Regions from separate parts of the Rhizobium sp. 9140 genome, predicted to be linked through region 3. Evidence: riboswitches for the same ligand, from Rfam matches in the RefSeq annotation. Region 3 holds a riboswitch; each other region holds the start of a gene.
What was found. Region 3 has a riboswitch for thiamine pyrophosphate ahead of thiC (phosphomethylpyrimidine synthase ThiC). Riboswitches for the same ligand answer to the same signal wherever they lie in the genome.
Positions count from the first base shown of each region.

Region 1: another riboswitch for thiamine pyrophosphate. It lies ahead of thiB (thiamine ABC transporter substrate binding subunit); the one in region 3 lies ahead of thiC (phosphomethylpyrimidine synthase ThiC).
Region 2: another riboswitch for thiamine pyrophosphate. It lies ahead of GA0004734_RS15380 (ABC transporter permease); the one in region 3 lies ahead of thiC (phosphomethylpyrimidine synthase ThiC).

Region 1 covers NZ_FJUR01000001.1:463,201-473,305, forward strand. The annotation lists gene GA0004734_RS02140 (ABC-F family ATP-binding cassette domain-containing protein) at 45-1,877, opposite strand; gene GA0004734_RS02145 (thiamine diphosphokinase) at 1,880-2,530, opposite strand; TPP riboswitch at 2,668-2,796, shown strand; gene thiB (thiamine ABC transporter substrate binding subunit) at 2,890-3,855, shown strand; gene thiP (thiamine/thiamine pyrophosphate ABC transporter permease ThiP) at 3,863-5,515, shown strand; gene thiQ (thiamine ABC transporter ATP-binding protein) at 5,512-6,261, shown strand; gene GA0004734_RS02165 (M48 family metalloprotease) at 6,555-8,075, shown strand; gene GA0004734_RS02170 (RNA polymerase factor sigma-32) at 8,151-9,017, opposite strand; gene GA0004734_RS02175 (GNAT family N-acetyltransferase) at 9,473-9,979, shown strand.
Region 2 covers NZ_FJUR01000001.1:3,272,869-3,282,973, forward strand. The annotation lists gene GA0004734_RS15345 (M24 family metallopeptidase) at 1-890, shown strand, start outside; gene GA0004734_RS15350 (TRAP transporter substrate-binding protein) at 897-1,886, opposite strand; gene GA0004734_RS15355 (TRAP transporter large permease) at 1,901-3,721, opposite strand; gene thiD (bifunctional hydroxymethylpyrimidine kinase/phosphomethylpyrimidine kinase) at 3,766-4,566, opposite strand; gene thiE (thiamine phosphate synthase) at 4,563-5,222, opposite strand; gene GA0004734_RS15370 (hydroxyethylthiazole kinase) at 5,206-5,958, opposite strand; gene GA0004734_RS15375 (ABC transporter substrate-binding protein) at 5,955-6,899, opposite strand; gene GA0004734_RS15380 (ABC transporter permease) at 6,896-7,693, opposite strand; TPP riboswitch at 7,809-7,912, opposite strand; gene istB (IS21-like element helper ATPase IstB) at 8,093-8,851, opposite strand; gene istA (IS21 family transposase) at 8,848-10,105, opposite strand, start outside.
Region 3 covers NZ_FJUR01000002.1:805,023-815,127, forward strand. The annotation lists gene GA0004734_RS21095 (hypothetical protein) at 560-838, opposite strand; gene thiC (phosphomethylpyrimidine synthase ThiC) at 1,028-2,860, opposite strand; TPP riboswitch at 2,951-3,062, opposite strand; gene GA0004734_RS21105 (WGR domain-containing protein) at 3,230-3,544, shown strand; gene repA (plasmid partitioning protein RepA) at 3,969-5,237, shown strand; gene repB (plasmid partitioning protein RepB) at 5,338-6,504, shown strand; gene repC (plasmid replication protein RepC) at 6,849-8,060, shown strand; gene sfnG (dimethylsulfone monooxygenase SfnG) at 8,311-9,414, shown strand; partial or broken gene GA0004734_RS26140 (acyl-CoA dehydrogenase) at 9,747-9,869, shown strand; gene GA0004734_RS21135 (dihydrodipicolinate synthase family protein) at 9,928-10,105, opposite strand, start outside.

The sequences.
Region 1 (10,105 bases), on a different contig from region 3:
CCCACGAATCAAGGATGACGCGCATCAAGGACGCTGCGGGGTCTTTAGCCTTCCAGTTCCTCGCGCAGCATTTCCAGCTCCAGCCATTCGCCTTCCATTGTCTCGATCGAAGCGCGCAGCTTCTCAAGCTCGGCGGCGAGCGCTGCGAAGCGGGCCGGGTTCTTGGTGAAGAGCTTCGGGTCGGCCATCTCGGCCTCGCGCTTGGCGATCTCGCCTTGCGCCTTCTCCATCTCCTTCGGCAGGTTCTCCAGTGCGAACTTCTGCTTGAAGGAGAGCTTTCCCTTGGCCGGTTTGCCGATGCCGGCACCGGAGGACGAAGCGGCACCGGTCTGGCGGGCCTTCTCAGCCTTTTCGGCACGCTTGCGCTCGTCCGCCACGCCCTTGCGCTGCACCATCATGTCGGAATAGCCGCCGGCATATTCGATCCAGCGGCCATCCGGCGCTTCCGGGTCGGCCGGCGCGATGGTGGAGGTCACCGTGCGGTCGAGGAAGTCGCGATCATGGCTGACGAGGATGACGGTGCCGGCAAAGCCCGCGACGATCTCCTGCAACAGGTCGAGCGTCTCGATGTCGAGGTCGTTGGTCGGTTCGTCGAGGATCAGGAGGTTCGTCGGGCGCGACAGGATGCGCGCCAGCATGAGCCGGGCTCGCTCGCCACCGGAAAGGTTCTTGATCGGCGTGCGCGCCTGCTCCGGCTGGAACAGAAACTCCTTCATGTAGCCGGTCACATGCCGCTGCTCGCCATTGACGAGCAGCGTCTCGCCGCGACCGTCGGTCAGGTAGTTGGCCAGCGTATCCTCGAGGTTCAGATCCTCGCGCTTCTGGTCGAGCGTGGCGATCTCGAGATTGGTGCCGAGCTTCACCTTGCCGTCGTCGGGCTTCAGCTGGCCGGTCAGCATCTTCAGAAGCGTGGTCTTGCCGGCCCCGTTCGGGCCGACGAGACCGATGCAGTCGCCCCGGTGCACCCGGATGGAGAAGGGCGCAACGATGATGCGTTCGCCATAGGCCTTGGTGATCTTCTCCGCCTCGATCACCAGCTTGCCGGACTCCTGCGCATCGGAGACGCTCGCCTGCACGGAACCCTGCGGTCCCTTGTGGCCGCGGTAGTTGGAGCGCAGATCCTGCAACGCGCCGAGGCGGCGCATGTTGCGCTTGCGCCGGGCGGTCACGCCATAGCGCAGCCAGTGCTCTTCCCGCTCGATCTGCTTGCCGAGCTTGTGCTGCTCCAGTTCCTCCTGCTCCAGCACCTGGTCGCGCCAGGCTTCGAACTGGCCAAACCCGCGGTCGAGCCGGCGCGAGGTGCCGCGATCGAGCCAGACGGTCGCGGTCGAGACCTTCTCCAGAAAGCGACGGTCGTGCGAAATGAGGATGAGGGCGCTGCGCGTCTTCTGCAGCTCGCCTTCCAGCCACTCGATGGTCGGCAGGTCGAGATGGTTGGTCGGCTCGTCGAGCATGAGAATGTCGGGCTCGGGCGCCAGCACCCGGGCGAGTGCCGCGCGGCGCGCCTCGCCGCCGGAGAGATCGTTCGGGTTCTCCTCGCCGCTTAAGCCCAGGTGCGAGAGAAGATAGGTTACCCGATAGGGATCGTCGCCCGGCCCGAGGCCCGCTTCGGCATAGGCCTGCACGGTGGTATAGGCCCCGAAATCGGGCGCCTGTTCGAGATAGCGCACGGTGGACGAGGGATGCCGAAACACCTCTCCCGACTGCGGTTCGATCAGCCCGGCGGCGATCTTGAGCAGCGTCGATTTGCCGGAGCCGTTGCGGCCGACGAGGCAGATCCGGTCGCCCGGCTCCACCTGCAGCGCCGCGCCGTTGAGCAGCGGCGTGCCGCCGAAGGTGAGAACGATATCGTCGAGTTTCAGAATGGGCGGCGCCATGGTCAGGCTCCTGTCATGTCGAGGGGGCGGGCGAGCAGCATCGCGCGGCCCGTGCCGAGCGTCAGCCGCACGGGTCCTTCCGCCACGTTGGAAAGGGTGCGCGACGACCCGAAGGGCACCGCGAAACGGGCGAGCGAATAGCGCGCGCCCGCAATGGAGAGATCGCTCAGTGTATCGAGACCAAGCACGGAGAAGAGGCAGCCTTTCGGCAAATCCATCTCGGTGATGCCGGGCAGCAGCGGCACCGCTTCCTCCTCGCCCGAGGTCAGGAGCACGTCGAGCCCCGTCTCGGCAAGGTGGAGGCCGTGCAACAGGTGCTGGAAGGCATGGTCGCTGCGCTCGCCGCCAAGCGCGCCGGCAAGGATGAGCCGCGTTGCACCACGCTCCAGTGCCGCCGCCACGGCGATCTCGCCGTCCGTCTCGTTCTTGGCCGGCGGATAGGGCTCGCGTGGTACGTCCGGCCAGGCGGCGATCAGCGCTGCCGGCGTCGAGTCGAAATCGCCGACCCAGAGCTCCGGTGTCAACCCGATGGCGTCCGCGTGCCGCATGCCGCCATCGGCGGCGATCACGCGCGTGCCGGCAAGTTGCGCGGCCAGCCGGTCGGTCATCGTCAGCGGCCCGCCGAGCAGGATGGTGAATGCGGTTGCGGTCATCGCGCTGCCATAGCGCGAAGCAGCCCCGGAGGCAAAGGTCAAACGGCGCGAAAGTCCCGAACGGCATGGCGCTTTCACATCCGCGCATCCTGCAACCTTGGATCTTGCCAAGGGGCGGCACGGCGTCTAGATCTTTGCATGCTCTAACGGGGTGCCTTTCCAGCGCGACGATCCTTCGTCGCGGGAAGACGGGCTGAGAGGCTGAAAGCCAACCCGCGGAACCTGATACGGTTAACACCGGCGGAGGGATTAGACGGCTCGCAAGCGCTACTCCCCTTGAAACCCGAATTCTGAAGGAGGCGCGCATGCGCAGCACATGGCTTTTTACCACCACGGTCCCTCTGCTTCTCGCGGTGGGCATGTTTACGGGGGCGCAAGCGGCCGAGACGAAGACGCTGACCGTCTATACCTATGAGAGCTTCACCAGCGAATGGGGTCCAGGCCCGAAGATCGCCGAAAGCTTCGAAAAGACCTGCGATTGCAAGCTGACCTATGTCAGCGTCGCCGATGGCGTGGAGCTGCTCACACGGCTGAAGCTCGAAGGCCCCGCATCCAAGGCGGACGTCGTCGTCGGCCTCGATACCAACCTCGTCGCTGAGGCCAAGGCCACCGGCTTCTTTGCCGCGCACGGCCTCGACACCTCGGCCCTAGAGGTTCCCGGCGGCTTTTCGGACGATAGCTTCGTGCCTTATGATTACGGCCATTTCGCCTTCGTCTACGACACGCAGACGCTGAAGACACCGCCGAAGAGCCTGAAGGAACTGGTCGAGGGCGACGCAAGGGACAAGATCGTCATCGAGGACCCGCGCACCTCCACACCCGGCCTCGGCCTGCTTCTGTGGGTAAAATCCGTCTATGGCGAAAAATCGGGCGAAGCCTGGGCAAAGCTGAAGGACCGCATCCTCACCGTCACCCCCGGCTGGTCGGAAGCCTACGGCCTCTTCACCAAGGGCGAAGCGCCCATGGTTCTGTCCTACACGACGTCGCCCGCCTACCACATGGTTGCCGAAAACAGCGATCGCTATCAGGCGGCCGATTTCGCCGAGGGTCACTACATCCAGATCGAGGTGGCCGGCATGACGAAGGCCGCGCGCGATCCTGACCTCGCCAAGGCCTTCCTCGCCTTCCTCGACGGTCCGGAAGCGCAGGCTATCCTGCCCACGACCAACTGGATGATGCCGGTGGCAACCCCCAGCGAACCGCTGCCGGAGGCTTTCGGAAAGCTGGTCCAGCCGAAGACCACCTTTCTGATGAGCCCCGAGGAGGTCGCCAAGAACCGCAAGGCCTGGATCGACGAATGGCTGGCCGTCATGAGCCGGAACTGACCCCTGCATGCCGGCCGCTCGTGATCGCCGTCTGACACACGCGCTCGGCGTGGCGGGCATCACCGGTATCACGCTGTTCGTCGGCGCCGCCATCCTCGCTCTGGCGCTGGCCGCGACCGGTGAGGCGGCGGGCACGAGGGATACCAGCGGTGTCTTCGACGCCCCTGTCTTCGACGCCTATGTCTGGCGCGTCGCCCGTTCCACGATCATCCAGGCCGGTCTTTCCACGCTCCTGTCAGTCGCCTTCGCCATTCCCGTGGCCTTGGCGCTTGCCCGGCGCCGAAGCTTTATCGGCCGGATCTGGATCATCCGGCTGATGGCGCTGCCGCTCGGCCTGCCGGCGCTGGTCGCAGCCCTCGGCATCGTCGGCATCTGGGGACGGCAAGGCGTCGTCAACGATCTGTTCGCGATGCTCGATTTTGGCCGGCCCGTCGCGATCTATGGGCTCGCCGGCATTCTCGTCGCGCATGTCTTCTTCAACATGCCGCTCGCCGTCAGACTGCTGCTGTCGGGGCTCGAGCGCATTCCCGGCGAATACTGGCTCCTCTCTGCCAATCTCGGAATATCCAGCTTTTCGCTCTTCCGCTTCATCGAGTGGCCGGTTATCCGCGGCCTGCTGTCGGGCATCGCCGGCCTTATCTTCATGCTGTGCGCCACCAGTTTCACGCTGGTGCTGACGCTCGGCGGGGGACCGGCGGCGAGCACGCTGGAGGTCGCGATCTATCAGGCCCTGCGGTTCGACTTCGATCCCCCGCGCGCCATCGCGCTCTCGGCGCTGCAGATCATGGTGACGGCCGTGCTCCTCTTCGTCCTTCGCTGGCTGACCCCGCCCGCAACCGAGGGCTTTACGACCGGCCGGCCGGTGCGCCGCTTCGATGGCCGGTCGCGCACCGCCATCCTCGCCGATATCCTTGTCATCGCGCTCGCAGCCCTCTTCGTCGCAGCGCCGCTCGTCTCCGTCCTTGTCTCGGGCCTTGCCTCCGACCTCGCTAAACTCGCATCGGACGCCCAAGTCTACCGGGCGCTAGCGACCAGCCTCGGCATCGCCGCGGCATCGGCTGTTCTTTCGGTCGCCCTCGCCACCGTCATGCTTACGACGCGCCAGATCCTGCTCTCGCCACGCCGGCCGGGCCGTTTCGCGCATATCTTCTCCGGCAGCGTCGCCGCCGGCACATCGCTGGTCCTCCTCGTGCCGCCGGTCGTCATCGGGGCGGGATGGTTTCTGCTGTTGCGCCCGTTCGGCGATGTCGCCCGCTTCGCGCCGGTCGTCATCACCCTCATCAACACGCTGATGGCGCTGCCCTTCGTCACCCGCGTGCTGGCACCTGCCATCGCAACGCACGCCGCCCGCACCGGACGCCTGACGACGAGCCTCGGCATTTCCGGCTGGTCCCGCATCGTGCTTGTGGATTGGCCGGGCCTGCGCCGCCCGTTATCGATGGCCCTGTCCTTCGCCAGCGCCCTGTCTCTGGGCGATCTCGGCGCGGTCGCATTGTTCGGATCACAGGATATGGTGACCCTGCCCTACCTGCTCTACAGCCGCATGGGCAGCTACCGCACCACGGACGCTGCCGGCCTCGCCCTCCTCCTCGGCATCGTCTGCATCGCCCTCACCATCCTCGGAACCGCACGCGAGAGCCCGAGGAAACGCGCATCATGACCACGACACTCCCGACGATCGCCGTCCGTCTCGAAAACGTCGCGGTCCGCTTCCCCGGCCATTCCGCCCCGCGTACGCTTCTCTTCGATACCACGATCGAGAGCGGCAGGATCACCGCGATCACCGGCGCCTCCGGCTCCGGCAAATCCACCCTGCTCAATCTCGTCGCCGGCTTCGAGACGCCGGACGCAGGCCGCGTCAGCATTCTGGGCGAGGACGTGACACCGATCCCGCCAGCGCTCCGTCCGGTCTCGGTCATCTTCCAGGAACACAATCTCTTCGCCCATCTCGACGTCGCAACCAATGTCGGCCTCGGCATCAGCCCCGCCCTGAAGCTTGACGGGGAGGATCGCGAGCGGATCGAGCGGGCGCTGCGGGATGTGGGGCTTGCAGGCTTCGCACGCCGCCTGCCGCCGACGCTGTCGGGCGGCGAACGGCAGCGGGTAGCACTCGCCCGCGCGCTCGTGCGCCAACGCCCGATCCTGCTGCTCGACGAGCCCTTTGCCGCGCTCGACCCCGGACTGCGTCAGGAAATGGGGGATCTGCTGGCGGTATTGCAGGAGAAGGAAGCCAGCACGATCCTCCTCGTCACGCACCATCCCGACGATGTGCGCCGCCTCGCCGATCGCGTGCTGTTCCTTGGCGACGGCAAGGTCGCCCTCCACGAAGAGTCCGACGCGTTCCTTCGTCGGACCGAACCAGCAGCTGTCGCCCGCTTCCTCGGAGCACGCTCACCCGCCCCGTGAACCGCCTTGATACCGCATGCCACAATTTGACCGTCCGCCTGTGGCACCCGCGGTGGGGCGAAGCGGCAGCCGCGCATCGACGCGGCACAGGAACGGGACAACAGAGAGCGACAGCTTTTTTCCGCAAACCGCCAGGCTTTGCGGAATTATACAGTAGGCATGGGCGGCACGAATAGGCTAGATCGGGCTCTGGGAAACGGGGCGATTGCACGTCTCCCAGGATGTAGGGCGGCTCTGCCGGAACTGCCGTAAGAGCGTTCGGCACGCCGCCGGACGCGAACATGGGCTGAGGCATGACGGTGAACGAGCGGAACGAGCGGAACGGCGGGCATCTGTCGGCCCGTGGCATTGCAAGCACCCTGCGCGCGTCCGTCGCCGGCCTCGCTCTGCTGGCGCTCGCCGGTTGCCAGAGCGCCATCGAGCAGAGCTATGAGCCGAGCGTCTCTCCCTCCGCCACCCCGCAGATCGTCGATGAAGTCCAGAAGAACGATCCTCGCGCGCAGATGGGCGCCCGCGAACATCCGCGAATCGTTGCGAGCTATGGCGGCGAATACAAGGACGAGAAGACGGAGCGGCTGGTCGCCCGCATCACCGGCGCGCTGACGGCTGTATCCGAGAACCCCAACCAGTCCTATCGCATTACGCTGCTGAACTCGCCCGCCATCAACGCGTTCGCTTTGCCCGGCGGCTATCTCTACGTCACGCGCGGCCTGCTGGCGCTCGCCGACGACGCCTCCGAGGTTGCCGCCGTGCTTTCGCACGAAATGGCGCACGTCACCGCCAATCACGGCATCCAGCGCCAGCAGCGCGAGGAAGCCGAAGTCATCGCCAGCCGCGTCGTCTCCGAAGTTCTTTCGAGCGACCTCGCCGGCAAGCAGGCGCTTGCCCGCGGCAAGCTGCGGCTCGCCGCCTTCTCGCGCAATCAGGAGCTTCAGGCCGACGTGATCGGCGTGCGCATGCTGGGTGAAGCGGGCTACGACCCCTATGCCGCCGCACGCTTTCTCGATGCCATGGCCGCCTATAGCCGTTTCTCCTCCGTGGATCCGGACACCGACCAGAGCATGGACTTCCTGTCGAGCCACCCGAACGCGCCGCAGCGCGTGGAACTCGCCCGCCGCCATGCCCGCGCCTTCGGCCCTGAGGGCACGACGGGCGACCGTGGCCGCGACTATTTCCTCGATGGTATCGACGGCCTGCTCTATGGCGACAGCCCGCAGGAGGGCTATGTCCGCGGACAGACCTTCCTGCATGGCAAGCTCGGCATTCGCTTCGATGTGCCGGCCGGCTTCCAGATCGACAACAAGGCGGAAGCGGTGCTCGCCACCGGCCCCGGCGAGATCGCCATCCGCTTCGATGGCGTGGCCGACACCCAGCGTCGCAGCCTGACTGACTATATCGCGAGCGGCTGGGTGACCGGCCTTCAGCCCGAAACGATCCACGCCATCACCATCAATGGTCTGGAAGCCGCAACCGCGCGCGCGTCTGCAGAGCGTTGGGATTTCGACGTGACGGTGCTGCGCATCGACACCCAGATCTACCGGTTCCTTACGGCCGTGCCCAAAGGCATGCCCTCGCTGGAGCCAACGGCCGACGTGCTGCGCAAATCCTTCCGTCGCATGAGCCCGCAGGAGGCCGCAGCCCTCAAGCCGCTCCGCATCCGCGTGATCACTGTCGGTCCCGGCGATACGCTTGCGACCTTGTCTGCCCGCATGATGGGCACCGACCGCAAGCTCGATCTCTTTCGCCTGATCAACGCCCTGCAGATCACCTCGACCATCAAGCCTGGCGACCGCATCAAGATCATTTCGGAGTAGACCAATATCCGAGGCAGACACGAAAAAGCCCGCCGGTGTGGCGGGCTTTTTCGTACGCGTCTGTGTAGACCGACCTCAGTGGGCCGTCAGCGCGAGTTCAGGAGCTTGTGCGACCAGCGCCACCTTCAGCTTTTCCAGTGCGCGTGTCTCGATCTGGCGGACGCGTTCCTTGGAAATTCCGAGATCGGCGCCGAGTTCTTCGAGTGTCGCGCTGTCTTCCGACAGTCGGCGGGCGCGGATGATCTTCATTTCGCGATCGTTCAACTGCTCCAGCGCATGGCCGAGCCAGTTCTTGCGGCGTTCCTGATCGATCATGTCCGTGACCTGCTCGTCCGGCAGGGGTGCGGCGCAGGCCAAAAGGTCGAGGCGTTCGCCGCTGTCGGCGTCACCTGAAGAGATGGGAGCCTGTAGAGACGAATCGCTACCGGAGAGACGTGCATCCATTGTCTGGACGTCCGCAAGGCTGACACCGAGGGCCGAGGCGATTTCTTCGTGAACCGCACGAGCGGTCAGCTGACTGTTGCCCTGAGCAAGCTTGGCGCGCAGGCGGCGCAGGTTGAAGAAGAGCGCCTTCTGGGCCGAGGAGGTCCCGCCGCGGACGATCGACCAGTTGCGCAGGACATAATCCTGCATAGAAGCACGGATCCACCATGTTGCGTAGGTCGAGAAGCGAACATCGCGGCTGGGCTCGAACCGAGCTGCGGCTTCCAGAAGACCGATATGGCCCTCCTGAACCAGATCGCTCATCGGCAGGCCAAAATGCCGGAATTTGGCGGCCATGGAGATCACCAGACGCATATGCGCCATGGCTATCTTGTTGCGCGCATCTTGATCCTGATTGTCCTTCCAGGCCTGCGCCAGAAGCTGCTCCTCGCCACGCTCCAGATAGGGAGCCGCCATGGCAATCTTGATCATGCGCCTGTCTGCAGAAAGATTTTTCATCGGCTACTCCATGACGGGCACGCGACCGTGCCTCCGGGCTGGGCTTTGGGGAAACGCATTGCGATGGTGAAAGACTTGACCTGCAATCGAGACGCCCTACTTCCGTTGTATGAGACGACGCCAAGCGGATGGACATCGGTTCGATCTGGGTCCGGCCGGGTGCTTGGCCAGTCGATCGGACGTTTCATAACGCCTGCTTTTCATAAAAGTTCCGCCCGCCAACGCCGATGTGCAGCGTCGAAGCGAATTTTTGATCACACCTTGTGAACCGTGGCGACAGGCACCCCTCGCGACGTGCTCCCTTCGCCTTTGGCAGGCCATCATCCGAGCGATGCTTCTGTGTGCGACGCGAATTCGCGCTTGCCGATCTCGTTAAAATACCGTTAATTTCGTCTCTGCCGGGCATGATGCCACGGCGTGACGAAGATGGGACGGACAGGGTCGACACGCGAAACATGAAGACATTGTCTATCGAAGTGCGCCCCGGCCTGCCGAGAGACGCCGCCGAAATCTCGCAGGTTCACCGTCTTTCCTGGCTGCACACCTATTCCGGCCTGATCCCACATCGCCCGCTGAACGAGATGGTCGATCGCCGCAATGCGGACTGGTGGCGCAAGGCAACCGGCGGGCCTTCCACCCTTCTCATTATCGAAGTCGCCGGCGTCATTGCCGGCTATGCAACGCTCGGCCTGTCCCGTTCCCGCGCTCTGCCGCAGGAAGGTGAGGTCTACGAAATCTATTTCCGCCCGGAATATCAAGGCATCGGCCTTGGCCGCATTCTCTTCGGCGAGGCAAGCAGCCTCTTGAAATCGCTCGGCTGTCGCGGTCTCGTCGTCTGGTGCCTGGAGGACAGCGCGCAGGCGGATCGCTTCTTTCGCAATGCCGGCGGCCGCGACGCCTGCGAAGGCATGGAGGATTTCGGCGGAAAGAGCCTGAAGAAGATCGGCTATGTCTGGAGCTGATGCGCGCTGCCGACAAAGCTCTAAAATCGATAAATGGTCGCTCTTTAACCTCTTTGCCTACAAATGAACGCTTCAGAGCGCCGCTGATATTGCACAACGGCAGGTTTGGCTTTATCGGACGTCAGT
Region 2 (10,105 bases), on a different contig from region 3:
TGCCGGGCGAGATCGCGGTCTGGCAGGAGGAAGAGAGCCCCGCCGACCTCGTCCGCCGCATCCTCGGCGCTCAAGGCACGCTGGCGCTCGACGATGCCCTGCCTCTCGCCATCTATCATCCGCTGGCAACGGCATTCGGGCCAGAGCGCCTCGTGGATGGCGGCCCTGTTATTCGCGACATCCGGATCGTCAAATCGGCGGCCGAAATCGCTATCATCCAGCACGCCATGAACATCACGCTGGAGGTGCACAAGCGCGCGCATGCGCAAATGGCGCCGGGCGTGCGGGCCTCCGATATCGTGCGATTCATCGACCGTGAGCATCGGGCGCTCGCCGGCTCCGGCTCCACCTTCTGCATCGTCTCCTTCGGCACAGCGACCTCCCTGCCCCACGGTGCGGATGGCGATCAGGTTCTCTCGGAAGGCGATGCGATTCTCGTGGACACGGGTACGCGGATCGACGGCTATCACTCGGACCTCACCCGCACCTATATGCTGGGCGAAGCGACGCCGGATTTCGCCCGTGCCTGGCATATCGAGCGGGAGGCGCAGCAGGCCGTGTTCGACGCCGCCCGCATCGGCGCGCCCTGCCACAGCCTCGACGATGCCGCCCGTGCGGTGCTCGTCCGCCACGGCATAGGCCCCGACTATACGCTGCCCGGCCTGCCCCACCGCGCCGGCCACGGCCTCGGGCTGGAGATCCACGAGCACCCTTACATCGTGCGCGGCAATACCCTGCCGCTGCGCGCCGGCATGGTGTTTTCCAACGAGCCGATGGTCGTCTTCCCCGACCGTTTCGGCATCCGGCTTGAGGACCATATCTACATGACCGAGACGGGGCCGAAATGGTTTACCGAGCCGGCCCCCGGCCCGACGCAGCCGGTCGCCTGACGCGCTTCAGATCGCCTCTACCGCATCGATGCGCGCCTGCCCGCCGACGGTGGGCGCGAAGGCCTCCCAAACGCCCCGCGCGCCTTGCCGCCAGGCCGCAATATCCGGCACGTCCAGCACCTGTCCGCCATGGGACAGCGCCGTTGCCACGCTCTTCTCCTCGTCGGCAACGATCAGCGCATCGAACGCGGTGGCGCCTTCCTTCGAGGCCTCCTTCAACACCTGTTGCTCTTCCGGCGAAAGCCCGTTCCAGAAGCTGCCGGCGAAATAGACGACGCCGGAGGCCCGGATATGGCCCGTCAGCATCATCACCGGCACCACTTCATAGAGCTTAAAGCCGGCATAGGCCGACTTCGTCAGGTCCATCGCATCGGCAACGCCGGTCGATAGCGCATTGTAGGTTTCCGTGATGGGAATGCCGACCGGCACGGCGCCGAAGCCGGACCAGAGCTTGGTGTGCAGCGGGCTCTGGATCACCCGGATCTTCCGCCCCGCCATATCCTGCGGACGCAGGATCGGCTCCTTGGCCAAAAGATGCCGTGCGCCGTAGTCGATGAAGCCGGTGGCGACGAAGTTCTGGGCCTCGAGCTTGGCCTGAAGGTCGGCGCCGACCTCGCCGTTGACGACGCGCGCCATATGCGCGGCATCGCGGTAGAGAAACGGCAGGTCGAGAACCTGCAGCTCCGGCACCCAGCCGGAGAGCGACGAGACGGTGGAGAGGCTCGCCTGCACGGCACCGAGCCGCGTTGCCTCAGCCACTTCCTTCTCCCCGCCCAGAGCGCCGTTGGCGACGATGTTGAACCGGAAGCGGCCGGGCATGCGGCTTTCCACCCGCTCGGCGATGTGCCGCCAGATCCTCGTTTCCGGCTTGTCCTCCCCGAGCAACGAGGCAACCGTAATGCTCGTGGTTTGCGCGGAAGCCGGGCGGATGAGCGCCGGGGTGAAAAAACCGGCAGCCAGGGTGGATGTCAGAAAGGTGCGGCGGGTGGTGGACATGGGTTCGGGGTTCCTCAGGGATGGAAAACGAGCGCGAGCGCGGACAGGATGACGAGAGAGACGAGAAGCGCGCCGAGATAGGGAAGCACGGCCCGGAACAGCGCGGCTGCCGGCACGCCGGTGACGCCGGAGACGACATAGACGAGCAGGCCGAGCGGCGGCGTCAGCCCGTGGATCATCAGGTTGACCACGAGGATCACCCCGAAATGCACCGGATCGATGCCGGCAGCGACAGCGGCCGGCAGCAGCACCGGCCCGATCAGAAGGATTGCCGCGCCGATGTCGAGGATCAGCCCCAGCGCCAGCAGGACGAGATTGGAAATGAGAAGCACCGCAAGCGCGCTGCCCCCGAGCAGCGTCACCACGGATTGCATCGCACCCGCGATGTCATCGACAGCGAGCAGAAAGGCGAAGGGCGCGGCCGTGCCGATGAGCAGCCCGATGGCGGACGCCTCCACGGCGGCCTGCCGAAAGATACCGGCAAGACCGCGGACGCCGCGCTGCGCCACCAGAGCGAGAACGAGCGTGTAGGCCGCCGCCAGAGCCGCCGCCTCCGTCGTGGTGACGATGCCGATGCGGATGCCGAAGACGACGATGAGCCCGAGCCCGAAGGCGGGGACGGCCGACAGCGCCGCCCGCGCCTGCACGCCGCGCCCGACGCGCGGTATGCGCCCGTGATCACCCGCCGTCAGCGCAATGGCGACGGCAAGGCACAGCGCCATCAGCCCGCCCGCGATGAAGCCGCCGGTGAGCAGCGCGCCGATCGACAGATTGGTCGCGGCCGCCAGAAGCAGGAAGGCGATGGAGGGCGGGATGACGTTGTCGAGCACGGAGGTGGCGGCGACGATGGCCCCGGCCTGCGCCGGCGGGTAGCCATGCCGCACCAGTTCCGGCTGGAACGTCGCCGCCCCGAAGGCGGCGTTCGCGACCGACGAACCGGAGGCGCCGGAAAACAGCACGCCGGTCAGAAGCACGGTCTGCGCGAGACCCGCGCGGCGGTGTCCGACGAGGCTTGCCGCAAACCGCACCAGCCGGTCGGCGGCACCCGACACCGTCAGCAGCGCCCCCGTCAGCAGGAAAAACGGCACGGCGAGCAGCAGGAACTTGGACAGGCCGGCAACGGTCGTCGAGAGGATCGCCGGTTCCGGCAGGCTGCTGCCGAATGTGATCGCGAAAGCGGCCGCCGCCAGAAACGCATGCGCCAGCGGCGCCGACAGGAGAAGCCCGAACCCTGCGACGAGCGCCAGAAAGAGGCTCGGCGGCCAGGAGGTCTCGATGACGACATGGCTCGCGAGAAGATGCGCCGCCACGCCAAGCATCGGCCCGGCAACCCCACGCACCATGTCCCCCTCGGCGATGCGGGTGAGGACCAGCGTTACCAGCAGGGCCGCGCCGCCCAGCATCGGCAGGCCGAAGCGCAGGGCTTCCGGCACGCCGAGCGTCGGCGATGTGCCGCCGACCATCTCCATGACCGCTCCGCCGCCGAAGACGAGCACGAGCCCGGCAAGCACCGAGACGCCGTCCGCGCCGATAAAGGCAAGCCGCCGCGGCAGGGGCGGCAGCCGCGACACCAGAATGTCGAGCCGCATGGCGAGCGGGCCGCTCAATGCCAAGGGCGCACCGAGCGCGATCAGCCCGATATGCAGCCAGATCCCGAGGTCCTCCGCGCCCGTCAGCCCGGTTGCGAACCCGTAGCGCAGCACGACGCCGGCAAGCACCACCGCCAGCATGATCGCCAGAACCAGCCCGGCCAGCGTGCCGAGAATGCGGTCGAGCCCGCGCAGCACGGCACCGGCAATGCGGGCCGGCGCCCCGAACGGCCGACGCGCGCCGATATGGCCGGAGCCGGTCTCAAGACCTCTTCGGCGCGCCGCGCCCGTCACGCCCTCCACCACCTGTAGAAATGGTGCACAGGCCCCCGCCCCTTGCCGATCGCCACACCGCGCCCCGCTTCCAGCGCCTGATGAAGATAGGTCTTCGACAGGCTGACGGCCTCGACCAGCGCGTAACCCCGCGCGAGATGGGCGGTGATGGCGGCGGCGAGCGTGCAGCCCGTGCCGTGATCGTTGCGCGTGGCGATGCGCGGTGCGGCGAAGGTTCGCACGCTCTCGCCGTCGAACAGCAGGTCGATGCTCTCCGGCCCATCGCCGTGCCCGCCCTTGATGAGCACGCTCGCCGCGCCGGCTTTCAGGATCGCCTCCGCCTGTTTCGTCACACCGGCACGGTCCTGCGCGATCGGCAGCCCCGTCAGAAGGGCTGCTTCCGGCAGGTTCGGCGTCACCACCGAAGCGCGCGGCACGAGCACGGTCCGCAGCGCCTCGATCGCCTCCTCCCTGAGCAACCGGTCGCCCGAGGTCGCGACCATGACCGGGTCGAGCACGACAGGTCCCGCAAAAGCCAGGAGGCCCGAGGCGATGGTCTCGATGGTCTCGGCGCGCGACACCATGCCGATCTTCAGCGCCCGGACATCCATGTCGGAAAACACCGCCGCCATCTGCGCGGCGATCAGGCGGCACGAGATATCCTCGACCGCCGTCACGCCCGTCGTGTTCTGCGCCGTCACGGCGGTGACGACGCTGGTGGCGAAGGTTTCCAGCGCGGAAAACGTCTTGATGTCGGCCTGGATGCCGGCACCGCCGCCGCTGTCGGAGCCGGCAATGGTAAGCGCGATCACGGTCATGTCAGATCCTCCAGCGCGGCATCCACGGCCGTGCGGAACGCGCGGGTCGCCCCGGCGATCTCGTCGGCCCGGAAGATAGCCGAGATCACCGCCACGCCATCCGCGCCCGCCGCGATCACCGCCGGCACGCGCGACAGGTCGATGCCGGCGATGGCGCTGACGGGCATCTCCGGCCGAAGGACGCGGATCGCCTCGCGCAGCGCGCGCAAGCCTTCAAGACCGACCGGCGGATCGGGATTGACCTTGGACAGCGTTTCGAACACGCCGCCGATGCAGGCGTAGTCCACCGGCGCCCGGCCCGCGCGCGCAGCATCCGCTGCCGTTTTCACGGTCAGGCCGATGATTGCGGCATCGCCGAGCAACCGCCGCGCCGTCTCCGCATTCATGTCGTCGGCACCGAGATGGACGCCGTCGGCGCCCGCCGCCAGCGCCACGTCAACCCGGTCGTTGACGACGAAGGCGGCACCCGTGCCGGCAAGAGCCGCCCGGATTGCGCTCGCACGCTCGACCATGACGCGCGTGGAGGCCGTCTTGTCGCGGTACTGGATCAGCGTTGCGCCATTGCGAGCGGCCAGCAGCGCCAGTTCGGGCAGCGGCGCGATCTCCGCCAGCGATGCATCGACGATTGCGTTCAGGCGGTCATCGACCTTGCGAATGTTCGTGATGGTCATGTCGAATCCTTGCGAGGGAAAGAATGTCGGTGTCATCGATGGCTGCCAGCGCATCGAGAAAGGCGGCCGCGAACGTGCCGGGACCGCGCGCATGGGGCGCCGCCCGTTCCGCGGCGACCCCGGTCACCGTCAGGGCTGCCGAAGCCGCCGCAAGCGCATCCGGCGCGACGGCCAGAAACGCGGCGATGACGCCGCCCGAGAGGCAGCCGGTGCCGGTCACCTGCGCCATGAAGGGATGCCCGTTGCCGATCTCGACGGAGGCCGAACCCATTTGCAGCAGATCGACCGGGCCGGTGACGATCCGCAGGATGCCGGGCATGTCGCCGATCAGGGCCATTTCGGCGCGGTTGCCGCGCACGACGGTCGGTTGCAGCGCGATCAACTCACGCGCAAAGGCCAGCCTCGACGGCGAATAGTCGCAGTGCACGGGATCGACGATCCACGGCTTACCCTGAGCCCGCGCGACCGCGACACCGAGCCGGATCGCCGCGCGGCGCTCCGCATCCAGCGTGCCGAGATTGACGGTCAGCGCATCGGCGCGGCCGACGAAGCTTTCCACCTCCTCCAGCGACCCGGTCATAGAGGGCATTCCGCCGATGACCGTGATGCCGTCGGCGGTGAACTTCTGCACCACGCTGTTCATGAGGCAATGGACGCGCGGCCGCGCCTGCCGCACCCGCGCCAGCATGCCTGCGACGGTTTGCGGTGTGATGTCGCTCATTTCAGCTCAACGGCGATATCGGCGACATCAGGCGCCTTCGCGATCAGCCCCTCCTCCTGCATGAAGGCACCGAACCGGGCGTAGCGGCCGGTATCGAGCGCAAAGGGGCGCTTGGCGAAGCGCGGCAGCGTGTCGAAGAAGGCGGTGCGGTTCAGCTCGTCGTCAAGGTTCGGATAGGCCTTGGCAAACAGCGCCCAGGCCTCGTCAGGATGATTGGTGAGAAAGATCGAGGCCTCCTCGACGGCCGAGAGGAAGCGCGGCAGACGATCGTCGTTCGCGAGGTCGCGATGGGTGACGAAGACCAGTTCGTCATAGACGGGAATGCCATGCTCCTCCAGAAAGAAGGCCCGGCCGGGATGTCCTTCGAGCTTCATCTGCGTCAGCTCGAAATTGCGATAACCGCCGATGGTCGCATCGACCGCGCCCGAGATCAGCGACGGCGACAGTGAAAAGTTGACATTGACGAGTTCGACATCGCCCTTCGAAAGGCCTTCGGACGCCAGCATGCGCTCCAGCAGCACATCCTCGAAGCCCGAGACGGAATAACCGACCTTCCGGCCCTTCAGGTCCTTCAGGCTCTTAATCGGCCCGTCGGCCAGCACCGTCACCGTGTTCAGCGGCGTCTCCACCAGCGTGCCGAAGCGCACGAGCGGCAGGCCCGCTTCATGGTCGCGGTAGAGATTGGGCTGATAGTGGATGCCGATATCCGCCTGTTTTGCCGCCACGAGCCGTGGCACGACGGAAGGATCCGCCGGCGGCACGAGCGTGACGTCGAGCCCCGCTTTGGCGAAGAGGCCCTTTTCCTGCGCGATCACCATGGGCGCATGGTCCGGGTTGACGAACCATTCGAGCAGCACGGTCAGCTTGTCGGCGGCCTGCGCGGAGATGGTGGCGAAAAGGCTGGACAGGCCAAGCATCGTCGCGATGAGAAGACGGATCATTGAGATCTCCAGGATGAGACGGTTTGAAGGGTTCGACGTTCGGAATGCGAGCGGCCGCCCTCGCGCGCCCAGGGCGCAAGACGGGCGGTGAGCAGATCGACCAGCAGGCGCAGGAGCAGCGTCATGACGGCGAGCACGACCATGGCGGCGAATACGGTCGCGGTCTGCATGCGGGCATTGGCCTGCACCATGACGAAGCCGAGGCCGGCCGACGCGCCGACCCATTCGCCGACCACGGCGCCGAGCGGCGCCAGAGGTGCGGCAACACGCAGGCCGGAAACGAGGCTCGGAAGCGCCAGCGGCGCACGCACGGACACCAGCGCCTGCCAGTGCGAGGCCTGCGTCAGGGACACGGCGTCCACGATGTCCCGCTCCGTGCGGTTCAGCCCGTCGGCAAAGGCGGAGGCGACGGGAAAGAAGATGATGAGCACGGTCATCGCGACCTTGGAGGCCATGCCGAAACCGAGCCAGACGACGAGAACAGGGGCCAGCACGAAGACCGGCAGCACCTGAAGGATGAGGATCGTCGGCCAGACGAACGGCCCGATGCGCGGGCTCGCCGCCAGCACGAACGCCGTTCCCGCCCCGAGCACAGCACCGGCCACGAGGCCGATGAGGATTTCCGACAGCGTGACGAGGCTCTGGGCCAGCAGAAACGCCGACTGATCCCGGAACACCCTAGCGACCGCGAGCGGCGACGGCAGCAGATAGGCCGGCGGCGAAAACACGGCCGTTCCGGCTTGCCACAACAGAACCAGCGCGCCGAGCCCGAGCGCCGCATGAAAGGCGCGCATGGCTAGCAGCAGCGCATGCGCGGCGGGGAAAGCGGACGAACAGCATACGGCATGTGCGATCTCCATACGTGGCGACGGAGATCCAGGCGAGCGGAGAAGAGAGAAAGGGCCGTGGGCGGACACCTGTTTCCGTTCCTACGCCGGTATGACCCGGATCAGGTTCATAACGGTTCGGCTCTCGCCATCTCAGCCCTCGAAAGGACACCCGTCGGAATGTCGCCAACCTATGAAAATGCAGGTGTTTTTGTCAACACCCTTGCGCACGCGTGTCAACGGCGGAGTAAAATCCTGCCACGCGGCGGCGCAAAAGTCGGCCACTTGTGGCGCGCGCATGAGACCGCCGGGAGGGCTTAGGCCCGAGCGGGGGTCTCATGCGCGCGTTGCGATTTTCGAAGGGCGTCAGCCGGCCTTTCGGGCGCGGCTTTGGGCGAGACGATAGCTGTCGCCGTTCATCTCGAGGATGCTGACGTGATGGGTGATGCGGTCGAGCAAAGCGCCGGTCAGGCGCTCGGACCCCAAGGTTTCCGTCCATTCGTCAAAAGGAAGGTTGCTGGTGATCAGGGTCGCGCCTCGCTCGTATCGTTGCGAGATCAGCTCGAACAGCAATTCCGCGCCGGTCTTTGACAGCGGCACGAAGCCCAGTTCATCGATGATCAACAGCTGGTAGGCGGCCATCTGCTTCTGGAACCGGATGAGACGCCGCTCGTCGCGCGCCTCCATCATCTCGCTGACCAGTGCGGCCGCTGTCGTGAACCCAACGGACAGGCCCTTCTGGCAGGCGGCCAGGCCGAGGCCGAGCGCCACATGGGTCTTGCCCGTGCCGCTGGGGCCGAGAGCGATAACGTTCTCCCTGCGCTCGATCCATTCGCAGCGCGCCAGTTCCAGCACCTGCATCCTGTTCAGCTTTGGGATGGCGGCGAAGTCGAAACTGTCGAGGCTTTTGACGACCGGGAACCTGGCCGCCTTGATGCGACGCTCGACCTTGCGACGGTCCCGTTCGATCATCTCCCGCTCGGCAAGCCGGGTGAGGTATCCGACATGATCGACGCCTTCGGTGGCGCACAGCCGGGCCAGCTTCTGGTACTCGCGCTGGAAACTCGGCAGCTTCAGGGTTTTGAGATAATGGGTGAGAAGGATCTCGGGTGCTTGGGTGTTCATGCGACTTCTCCCGCATCCGACGACAGGAGACGCATATACGCCTTCGCCGATGTCGTCTCGACCGTCGCCCTCGGCAAATACGGGTAGATGGACAGGTCCAGTCTGGGCGGCCGGCGTTCCACCCGGCACAGGATCAGATGCTTGACGGCGTCAAAGCCAATGGCGCCAAGCTGGATCGCCTGCTTCACCGCCGCATGCAGATCGGCGAGTTCGAAGCTCTCCAGCAGGCGGAGGACCTGCACGTACTCACGCCGGCCGTGTTTGGCCATGCGGCCTTCCATCAACCGGCGCAGCGTAGCGAACTCTTGCGGCAAGTCCCAGCCCTGGAGGGGCGCTGCCTGATCCAGCGAATTGATCTTCTGCTCGATCAGCGGCAGGTAATGGACAGGATCGAAGACGACGTCTTCCCGTTCCCAGCACCGAGGATGGCGGGCGATGATCTCGCCACGGCCACCAATGACCACTTCGTTGACATAGCCGCGCACCCACACATCCTGATGGCCATAGGCGACCGGGACGGAATAGTCGTTGGTCTTGTAGCGCACCAGCGACTGCGCCGTCACCTTGGCACTTGCCTGGTCGCAGGCATCAAATGGCGAGGCTGGCAAGGCGCGCATGGCAGCCAGATCGCGCCGCAAGCGCTCGCCGATCGTCTCGCTCTCGCCGCGCAGCCTGTCGCGCTGGCGCTTCCGGCACTGCTCCTCCAGAAAGGTGTTGAACGCCTCCCATGTCGCAAACTGCGGGATCGGTACCATGAAGTTGCGCCGGGCATAGCCGACGAGACCCTCGACGTTCCCCTTGTCGTTGCCCTTGCCGGGACGGCCATAGCGATCCCGGATAAGGTAGTGGGACAGGAAGCCGCTGAACAACGTCGCGCGCTTGCGGGTGCCGTCAGGCAAAATCTTCGCCACCAGGCAACGGTCGTTGTCGTAGACGATCGATTGCGGCACGGCGCCGAAGAAAGCGAACGCATGGACATGGCCATCGACCCAGGCCTCGGCCACTGCCGCCGGATAGGCCCGCACGTAGCAGCCGTCGCTGTGCGGAAGGTCGAGCACGAAGAAATGCGCCTTCTGCTCGACACCGCCGATGACCACCATCGCCTCACCGAAATCGGCCTGCGCATGGCCGGGCGGATGCGACAGCGGCACGAACACTTCCTGGCGGCGCTGATCCCGCTCGCGCATGTAATCCTTGATGATCGTATAGCCGCCAGTGAACCCGCATTCGTCTCGAAGCCGGTCAAACACCCGC
Region 3 (10,105 bases):
CCTCCGATATCCTTGATCGCTGCCCGCGTGAAGGTGGCTCTTCTCGAACGCACCGCCGCGGCCCTTGCGAAGAATGCAGTTGTGTCTCCTCATTTAGACGAAAGTGTTTTCAGCCTGGCACGGGGAGGCGGACCATACGCTCATCTGACGGAGGCATTCTCTGGACGATAGGCAATCCCCTCCCCCGAATACGCGAAGACCCGCAGCCTTTTTCCGCTGCGGGTTCATGCCGTTATTCCTCAGAACGCTTCCCAACTTTCCTGCACGCCGGCATTGCCGGGAGCGGGTGACATTTCTGGCGGTTGAGGCGGGAGGGCGTCGGGTCGCGCGGTGAGGTTGCCGCTGAACCGGGCTTGCGGCCATGAGGGTGGCCGTGTGGCGGCGCGTGCTGCCGATCGGGGAGCGGGCTCAACGTGGTGAAGCGCTGCCTACCCGATATTTAGGGTGAGGCAAGTCTGTCGCGGCCTGTCGTTCGTCTGGGGATAGTCGGCGCTGCAATAGAGACATGCTGCGGCCTCCTTCCCTCTGAGTGCCGAAGCCGGATGTCAGCGATCGATGTTCAAGGACGATCGCGCTGCCGCGCAGCCTCCCGTCGTTCGGCGTGAACGACCAGCCGGCCAAGCGCCATCAGCGCGATGCCGATGGGAACGGCAGGGGTGGCGGTGAGGGCCTGCAGGACGGCGAGGAGGAAATAGGGGTGGATGTCGGTGATCAGCGCCAGCGGCACGAGACCCGCAGCAAAGATCAGAAAACCTGCAAGGATGGTCGCCTGGCCGGGAGACCGCAGGCAGCCAAACAGGAGGATGAGCAGGAAGACGGCGGTGACAAGGGTTCCCACGATAGCCTTTCGCAAGGTTAGGACCGTTTCGGCATTGAACTCTCGCAGCGTGCAAAAGGCAAGGCTGCAAGAGTTTTGACACGGGGTCGGGAACGGAGATGACAGATCGCGTGGGGGATCCTCATTCACCCCCCTTAGAGGCAGACGCGGTCGCTTTCGTTCATTGGAAGGCCATCGACCGGCACCGTTTCACGCCTCACCTTCCCTCCCCGCGCCTTCTCCCACGGGCATATAGAGATCGCCGCCATTCCTGTACTTCGCAGCCATGGCCTCCAGCCCTTCCTTCTGGGCTTCCGCACGGATGTCGTGGGAGATGCGCATGGAACAGAATTTCGGGCCACACATCGAGCAGAAATGGGCGACCTTGTGGGCGTCCTTCGGCAGGGTCTCATCGTGGAAGGCGCGCGCGGTGTCGGGATCGAGTGAGAGGTTGAACTGGTCTTCCCAGCGGAACTCGAAGCGCGCACGTGACAGCGCATCGTCGCGCAGACGGGCCGCCGGATGGCCCTTGGCAAGGTCTGCGGCGTGGGCGGCGATCTTGTAGGTGATGACGCCGGTCTTTACGTCGTTGCGGTCGGGCAGGCCCAGATGCTCCTTGGGCGTGACGTAGCAGAGCATGGCCGTGCCGAACCAACCGATCATCGCCGCGCCGATACCGGAGGTGATATGGTCGTAGCCGGGCGCGATATCGGTCGTCAGCGGCCCGAGTGTGTAGAACGGCGCCTCGCCGCAGACGGCGAGTTGCTTGTCCATATTGGCTTTGATCTTATGCATCGGCACATGGCCGGGGCCTTCGATCATCACCTGGCAATCGCGGCCCCAAGCGATCTTGGTCAGTTCGCCCAGCGCCTCCAACTCGGCAAACTGCGCCGCGTCGTTGGCGTCGGCGATGGAGCCCGGGCGCAGGCCGTCGCCGAGCGAGAAGGAGACGTCATAAGCGCGGGCGATCTCGCAGATCTCCTCGAAATGCTCGTAGAGAAAGTTCTCCCGGTGGTGATGCAGGCACCACTTCGCCATGATGGAGCCGCCGCGCGAGACGATGCCGGTCACCCGGTTCACGGTCAGCGGGATATAGGAGAGCCGCACGCCGGCATGGATGGTGAAATAGTCCACCCCCTGCTCCGCCTGTTCGATCAACGTGTCGCGATAGATCTCCCATGTGAGAGCCTCGGCAATGCCGTTCACCTTTTCCAGCGCCTGATAGAGCGGAACGGTGCCGATCGGCACCGGCGCGTTGCGGATGATCCAGTCGCGGATATTGTGAATGTTGCGACCGGTCGAGAGGTCCATCACCGTATCCGCGCCCCAACGGATGGCCCAGACCATTTTGTCCACCTCTTCCGCCATGGACGAGGTGACGGCGGAATTGCCGATATTCGCATTGATCTTCACGAGAAAGTTCCGGCCGATGATCATCGGCTCAAGCTCGGGGTGGTTGATATTGGCGGGAATGATCGCTCGGCCCTCCGCCACCTCGCGGCGGACGAATTCCGGTGTGACGAAATCCGGCACCTCGGCGCCAAAGCTCTCCCCGTCCCGCGCGAGGGCTTGGCGCTGCCTCTGCCGCCCGAGGTTCTCGCGGATGGCCACGAATTCCATTTCCGCGGTGATGATGCCCGCGCGGGCATAGGCGAGTTGCGTCACGGCGCGGGATCCCGCAGCCTTCAGCGGCGCGGCGCGGACGGGAAATTCCGGCGTCAGGCGGTTGCCCGCAACGAAGCCATTGTCGGCCGCGATCACCGCCCTCCCCTCATAGGCCGTGGTGTCGGCACGCGCGCTGAGCCAAGCGTCCCGGATGCGCGGCAGGCCGCGATCGATGGAGACGATATGGGCCGGATCAGTATAGGAGCCGGAGGAATCATAGACGGTGACCGGGTGTTCGCCGGCCGTCGGGTGGAGCGCGATCTCGCGCATCGGAACGCGGATGCTGGGGTGAAGCAGCCCGGGCTTGAACACCTTGGTCGAGGCCGGCAGTGGGCCGGTGGTGACGCTCGGCACAAATTGTGAAGTGGCAACAGTCATGGCAAGGCTCTCCGAGGTTGGAGACCCAGTCCCAGTGTTGGAATGATGAGAAGACGCATGCCGGCTATCTGGCGGAGATCCACCCAAGAGCCTGCAAGCATCGCACCGTCCCTCCGCCAGTATGAACTGGATCAGGTTCAACGGGTCACTGCGCGCAATAGCAGTATCTCAGCCCCTTGCCGGGACCCCCCTGGTGAATATGCGGAAGGTTGCATGGAGCCATGGCCGCGGTCAAGCCGGCTTTTAGCCGCGCCTTTTGCAGCGCGGAGGATAGACGGAGACCGTCCTATCATGCCTGTGAATCGACCACCCCGGATCGATTGACAAGTCTCGTTGGACGCCGTCTCCCGAGAGCGAGACTCTGCGCGTATGAAAACTCCGTCCTATCGGTTGCATCTGGAACGCTGCGGCCCGTCGCGCGGCATGGCGCGGTTCTACGCGCCCTCGCTGGAGCCCTCGCTCTTCTGCGAAATCGTGCTCGTTTGTCGCTGCTGCCGGATTGGATCTGCGGGGCGGTCTCGTACCGAGGTCTTCGCGGACGACCGGGCGGCGATGATGGCGCTTCACTGGCAAAAGAGGGCGCGGGGTTATGCGGTGGGGCAGTGCGGGTTGCGGCGCGCGGCCGCGCGAGTTGACAGCTGTCAACTTCGGCCAATACGCGACTCACCCCCATTCAAAAGTTGACAGCTGTCAACTCGCTCTGCCGACGCGGCAGAGCGGGGATAAAAGGTCGGAATCGCTCTTCCGTTTCAATGTCGCCCGCCTTCGTTTCTCCCCGCCATTGGCCGTCCGCTTATTCTGAGCGCGCCGCCACGACGAATAGTCGCGAGGAGGCACTGTGGACAGGAAGAATGATTCAGATTTCACATTTCAAATATAGCTTGACGCGACTCAGCAATCGACCTCAACCTCTAACGGTCAGAGGCAGATATATGCGCCCCCGGCGTAACACGCTGCCACCTCTGTATATGTGATAGCGCGACGTATACACTGACGCCAGAGAATCGCCGCCGCGCGGGCGGGAACATGGCAGACATCGAACATCCCCCGGACGCAGCCCGTCCGCAAGCCGCCGGCACGCTGGCCAGACAGTGAGGAAAGAAACGACATGGCCCCAACGGCCCACACGACACGCACCGGCCCGAAAAACGCGGCGCCGACACCATCGGCGGATCTGACGATCGCGGCGGATGCAAGCGCGCTGTCGGAACAGCTGAAGGCGATGCGCGAGCGGCTGTTTCCGCCGACCGCGACGAAGACGCTGCGGGCGTTCTCCTCCGGCGAGGCGGCCAAGCTGATCGGCGTGTCCGACGGCTATCTGCGCCAGCTGTCGCTGGCGGGGGAGGGGCCGCAGCCGGAAACCGGCGCCGGCGGACGCCGCTTCTATTCGCTGGCCGATATCAACGCGCTGCGGCTCTACCTTTCGGAACAGGCGCTGGCCAAGGGCCATGCCGCCAAAGCGCGCGGCTACCTACCGCGGCGGGATGCCGAGGCCGGCGAGCGGATGCAGGTCATCTCCGTCACCAATTTCAAGGGCGGCTCCGGCAAGACGACATCCGCCGTGCATCTGGCACAATATCTGGCGCTGACCGGCCACCGGGTGCTCGCCATCGATCTCGATCCGCAGGCATCGCTGTCGGCGCTTTTCGGCTATCAGCCGGAGCTGGACCTGACCGGCAACGACACGCTCTATGGCGCCATCCGCTACGATGCCGAGCAGCGGCCCTTGTCCGACGTCATCCGCCAGACGTATTTTCCCGGCCTCGATCTCGTGCCCGGCAATATCGAGCTGCAGGAATTCGAGCATGTGACGCCGCAGGCGCTGGCAGACCGGCAGTCCGGAAAGGAGGGGGCGACCGGTGGCCCCCTGTTCTTCGCCCGTATCCAGGCGGTGCTGGACACGGTGGAGGCCGATTACGACGTGGTCGTGATCGATTGCCCGCCGCAGCTTGGCTATCTCACGCTGTCGGCGCTCTGCGCCTCGACCTCCGTCATCGTCACCGTGCATCCGCAGATGCTGGACATCGCCTCGATGAACCAGTTCCTGTTTATGACGGCCGATCTGCTGTCCGTCGTGCGGGATGCCGGGGGCACGCTGAATTTCGATTTCCTGCGCTACCTCGTCACCCGCTTCGAGCCGAATGACGGGCCGCAGGCGCAGATCGTCGGCTTCATGCGCTCGCTCTTCGGCGAGCGCGTACTGACGGCGCCCATGGTGAAATCGACCGCCGTGTCGGATGCGGGGCTGACCAAGCAGACGCTCTACGAGGTCGGCCGAGAGAATTTTACCCGCGCGACCTACGACCGCGCGGTGGAATCGATGAATGCCGTCAACAGCGAGATCGAAACGCTGGTGCATGCGGTGTGGAACCGTTGACGGGGTCGAGGACGGGAATGGGCGAGCGGCCGCAGGGCTCTTCGCTGTTGCAGACGAGTTGAGCGAGCGGCTTTCGGGCCGGGAACGCGGAAAGGATCGGATGATGGCGGGGAACCGCAAGAGCGAACTGAAGGCGCTGTTTGGGGGCGGGCTGAGCCCGGCCGACGTCGTACGTGCGGCTGAAACGCAAAAGCTTGATACGAGCGAAGATCCGGCGCCCGAACGGAAATCGGCCGAAGGGTCGATGCATGCCAGCCCGGGTCCTACCAACCCGGGAACGCCGGGGGATGGTGTGCCGCCCGCACCCCACACGCGCAGCGCATCCGGCGCGGTCAAGGTCATGGGCCTCTCGCTGAACGCGATCACCCGCGAAGCGGAAGAAGCGCGCGCGCTGCGGCAAGCCCTGTCGGAAGGCGAGCACGTCGTCGGCATCGACCCCGCACGGATCGAGGCCTCCTTCGTCGAAGATCGACTCGTGATTGACGGACCGACGGACGAGGATTTCGAGGCACTGGTGGAAAGCGTGCGCGAGGCGGGCCAGCAGGTGCCAGTGCTTCTGCGCCCGCACCCGGAGAAGCAGGGCGTCTACCAGACGGCCTATGGCCACCGCCGCATCCGCGCTGCCGCCCGCCTCGGCCGTCCGGTCAAGGCAATCATTCGCGCGCTGACCGACGACGAACTGGTTCTGGCACAGGGCAAGGAAAATGCCGAGCGCCGCAACCTCTCCTTCATCGAGCGCGCACTCTTTGCCCGCAACCTCACGGAACGCGGTTTCGACCGCAAGACGATCGGCGATGCGCTGGCCGTGCAGAAAAGCGAGCTTTCGCGGCTGATGCAGGTGGCCGAGGGCGTGCCGGACCGGTTCATCCGACATATCGGCCCGGCGCCGAAGGTCGGGCGGGAGCGCTGGATGAAGCTTGGCGAGATCCTGTCGAAGGAAGCCCGGCAGGAGCAGGCCATCGACGTCGTCCATTCCGCAAAGTTCAAGGCGGCCGATAGCGACAGGCGTTTCCAGATCCTGTTTTCCCATCTCGACGCGTTGGGCAAGCCGATGAAGACGAAGCGCAGGGCAGGGGACACTGACAGCGGAGACGTGAGATCGCTGACGGATGCCCGTGGCCGGGTCTTTGCTCGACTGAAGGTGGAGAACGGCGCAACGCGGATCGAATTTGCCGAGGGCACGCCGCCGGCCTTCATCGATGCCGCAGCAGCTCTTCTGGCCGAGGCGCATGAAACCTTCGAGCGCGAGGCGGGCGGCGAAAGCTGAACCCAACGCGCAACGACCTTGCCGCCTCGAACACCGGGGCGGCCTCAAACGACATGAACCAGAAAAGGACGACCAAGAGAGCAAGAAAAAAGGCCCCCAAAACGTCACCGTCATGGAAGCCCTCTTCAATCTAAGCAGTTCGAGAGAATCACTTCCAGCCATCAAAGTCAAGAGTCAGCGGCAGAAATGCTGAATGGCGAAGCCATGACCGAACGTTTTCGGTTGCCTGGTGAAGCCTTCTGATATCGAGGACATCTGTGCCTGAATGCCTGAAAACAAGGGTGTCAGCGAAGGAAGACGTGTGCCGTGCCGGGGGAGGCTTGCCTCCCAACGGAGATGGAGAAATGGAGAAATTTGCAACGACGCCTTTCGGCGGCGCACGGTTGACTGCGCGCAATTTCGCGCTTCGGGCCGACTTGGAGAAGCGACAGGCGCGTTTGAGGAACGGCGAGGGCGGCAATGCGACCGGCCAGGCCGAGAAATACCAGATCATCCGTGCGCTCAGCGAAGCCCGCACCGTCTGGAACCTCTCCGACAGGGCAATCGCCGTGCTCGAGGCGCTGGCGAGCTTTCATCAGGACCGTCATCTCGACGGCCGCGCACCGATCATCGTCTTCCCCTCCAATGCCGAATTGTCGCTTCGTGCACGCGGCATGTCACCCGCAACGCTCAGGCGACATCTTGCAAGCCTCGTGGAGGCCGGGCTGATCCTGCGGCGCGATAGCGCCAACGGCAAGCGTTACTGCCGTCGCGACGATCACGGCGACGTCGAGACCGCTTTCGGCTTCGATCTCGCGCCGCTGGCGCTGCGGGCCGAAGACATCCTCGCAACCGCTGCCACGTCCCGCGACACTGCCCGCCGCATCTCCCGCCTGCGCGCCGAAATCACCCTGCACCTTCGCGACATCGCCAAGACCATCGCTGCCGCCATTGCAGAAGGTCGGACCGAACGGGGTGCCGATCCCTGGCACGGGTTCGTCGAACGCCTGCGTGACCTCTCCGGCCGCGTCCAGCGCAACGGCACGGAAGAGCATCTGTCGGCCCGCTGCAATGCGCTCCTGCGGCTGCGTGCGGAGGTGGAGACCGGTTACCTTAACGCTCTCACCGAGGAGGAAATGAGCGCCAGTGAGCGTCATTCTGAGCACCATATTCAGAATTCAGAATCAGAACTTTCTTTTGATAAAAACGGCCAAAGACTGAAAGTGGACGGCGAAGCCGGAGAACCAAATACGCCGGAGCGGACATCGACAGGCCTTGCGCTGAAGGATTTTCTTGCCCTTTGCCCCGATATCGCCGACTACGCCCGCGGCGGTGTTTCCCGCTGGCAGGACGTGATCGGTGCGGCCGAGGTCGTCCGCACCATGCTGCGCATCAGTCCCAGCGCCATGGCCGCAGCCCGTACCGCCATGGGCGACATCGCCGCCGCCATCGTCATCGCTGCGATCCTGCAACGCAGTACCATCATCCGCTCGCCCGGCGGCTATCTGCGCAACCTCACCGCCAAGGCCGCACAGGGACGCTTCTCAATTGGCCCCATGTTGAAGGCCTTGGGATGAGCGGGGAAAGGGCCACGGCCAGGCACCACGATATGCGCTTTTCTTTCCAAAGCGTCTCGTCCCGTGAGGTCCGGCGGATATGGGCTCGGCCATCACCACGCATCGCCGTTTCCAGTGGGCGGGTTTCATCATCCCCTTTCGGCTCTCCGACGCGAGATCAATATTCCACAATCGACCGGAACATTAGAAAGCGATTGTTACCCGTAGAATAGTAAATCCATAGAGTATTGGAGCAAACGAGGAGAACACCATGTCCTACACCAGCCGCAAGCCGGTCAAATTCGCCTACTGGGTGCCCAATGTCTCGGGCGGCCTCGTCATTTCCGATATCGAGCAGCGCACGAGTTGGTCGATCGACTATAACAAGACGCTGGCGAAGATCGCAGAGGCCAGCGGCTTCGAATATGCGCTGAGCCAGATCCGCTTCACCGCTGGCTACGGTGCTGAGTTCCAGCATGAATCGGTCTCCTTCAGCCATGCGCTGCTGGAATCCACGACGACGCTGAAGGTCATCGCGGCCATCCTGCCGGGGCCGTGGAACCCGACGCTTGCGGCCAAGCAGATCTCCACGATCAACCATCTGACCAATGGCCGCGTCGCGGTCAACGTCGTCAGCGGCTGGTTTCGCGGCGAGTTCCACGCCATCGGCGAGCACTGGCTCGATCATGACGAGCGCTACCGGCGCTCCGAGGAGTTCATCCGGGCGCTGCGCGGTATCTGGACAGAAGACAATTTTACCTTCCACGGCGATTTCTACCGCTTCAACGACTATTCGCTGAAGCCGAAGCCGATCGATCCGCAGCCGGAGATTTTTCAGGGCGGCTCGTCGCGCGCCGCCCGCGACATGGCCGCCCGCGTGTCGGACTGGTACTTCACCAATGGCAACACGCCCGAAGAGATCGGCAAGCAGGTGGCCGACCTCAAGGGCAAGGCGAAGGAGAACGGCCACAGCGTGCGCGTCGGGGTCAACGCCTTCGCCATCGTGCGCAATACCGAGGAAGAAGCGCGGGCGGTGCTCGCCGAGATCGTCGAGAAGGCCAATCCGGAGGCCGTCAACGCCTTCGGCCACGAGGTGAAGAATGCCGGCAAGGCCTCGCCGGAAGGCGAGGGGAACTGGGCGAAATCCTCCTTCGATGACCTCGTGCAGTACAATGACGGCTTCCGCTCGAACCTGATCGGCACGCCGGAGCAGGTGGCGCAGCGCGTGGTGGACCTGAAGCGTGCCGGTGCCGATCTCATCCTCCTCGGCTTCCTCCATTTCCAGGAAGAGGTCGAATATTTCGGCAGGCACGTCATCCCGCTGGTGCGGGCGATCGAGGATGCGGAGGCGGCAAGCGCCATCGCAGCGGAATGACGCCGTGAGAGCGGCGGCCGGCTGACGGTCGCCGCCATGGGGCAGCGTTGCGGCCAGGTTTTCCCGCAGCAACTCGGAAGGCCGGGTGTCACCGGCAATTTCCAGAACCTCGCGTTGGTGCCGGGCCTTCTCTCTCGCCCCGCTTGCGGCCCTTCGGCGCGTTTGGGCGGAAGCGTGTGGAAAGGATGTGACCATGACCGCCCCAAACCTTGCATCCCCAAGTCGCCCCTTCCCAAAACCGGAATTTGCCGGCTAACAGATGTCAAAGGAGATATCGACATGACGATTTCCAACATCAAGACGCAGAATGCCGCCAAAGCCGTGCCGCCGGTCTCGACCGGCACTGGCGCAATGCCCGAACCCACACGCTGCACGATCCGGTGCGCTGGAAATACGCCATTCTCGACAAGTATGTCCTGAACGGTGAGAAGCCACCGCTCCACGCCTGGAGCTGAGGCTCCTGAAAGGAGCCGCGCGTCAGGCGAGATGCGCGGCCATATAACCAAAGAGCTTTCAGACGATGCCGTAGACGCCGGCGAGGTGGCGCATGCGCTCGGCTGCCAGATCCGGCCGGTCGAGAATATCGGCCTGATCGGCAAGGCGGAAGATATCGGCATAGTGGTTGATGCCGCGCGCCGACTGCATGCCGGCCGGTAGGGTGAAATGCGACTGGTGCCCATTGAGCCAGGCG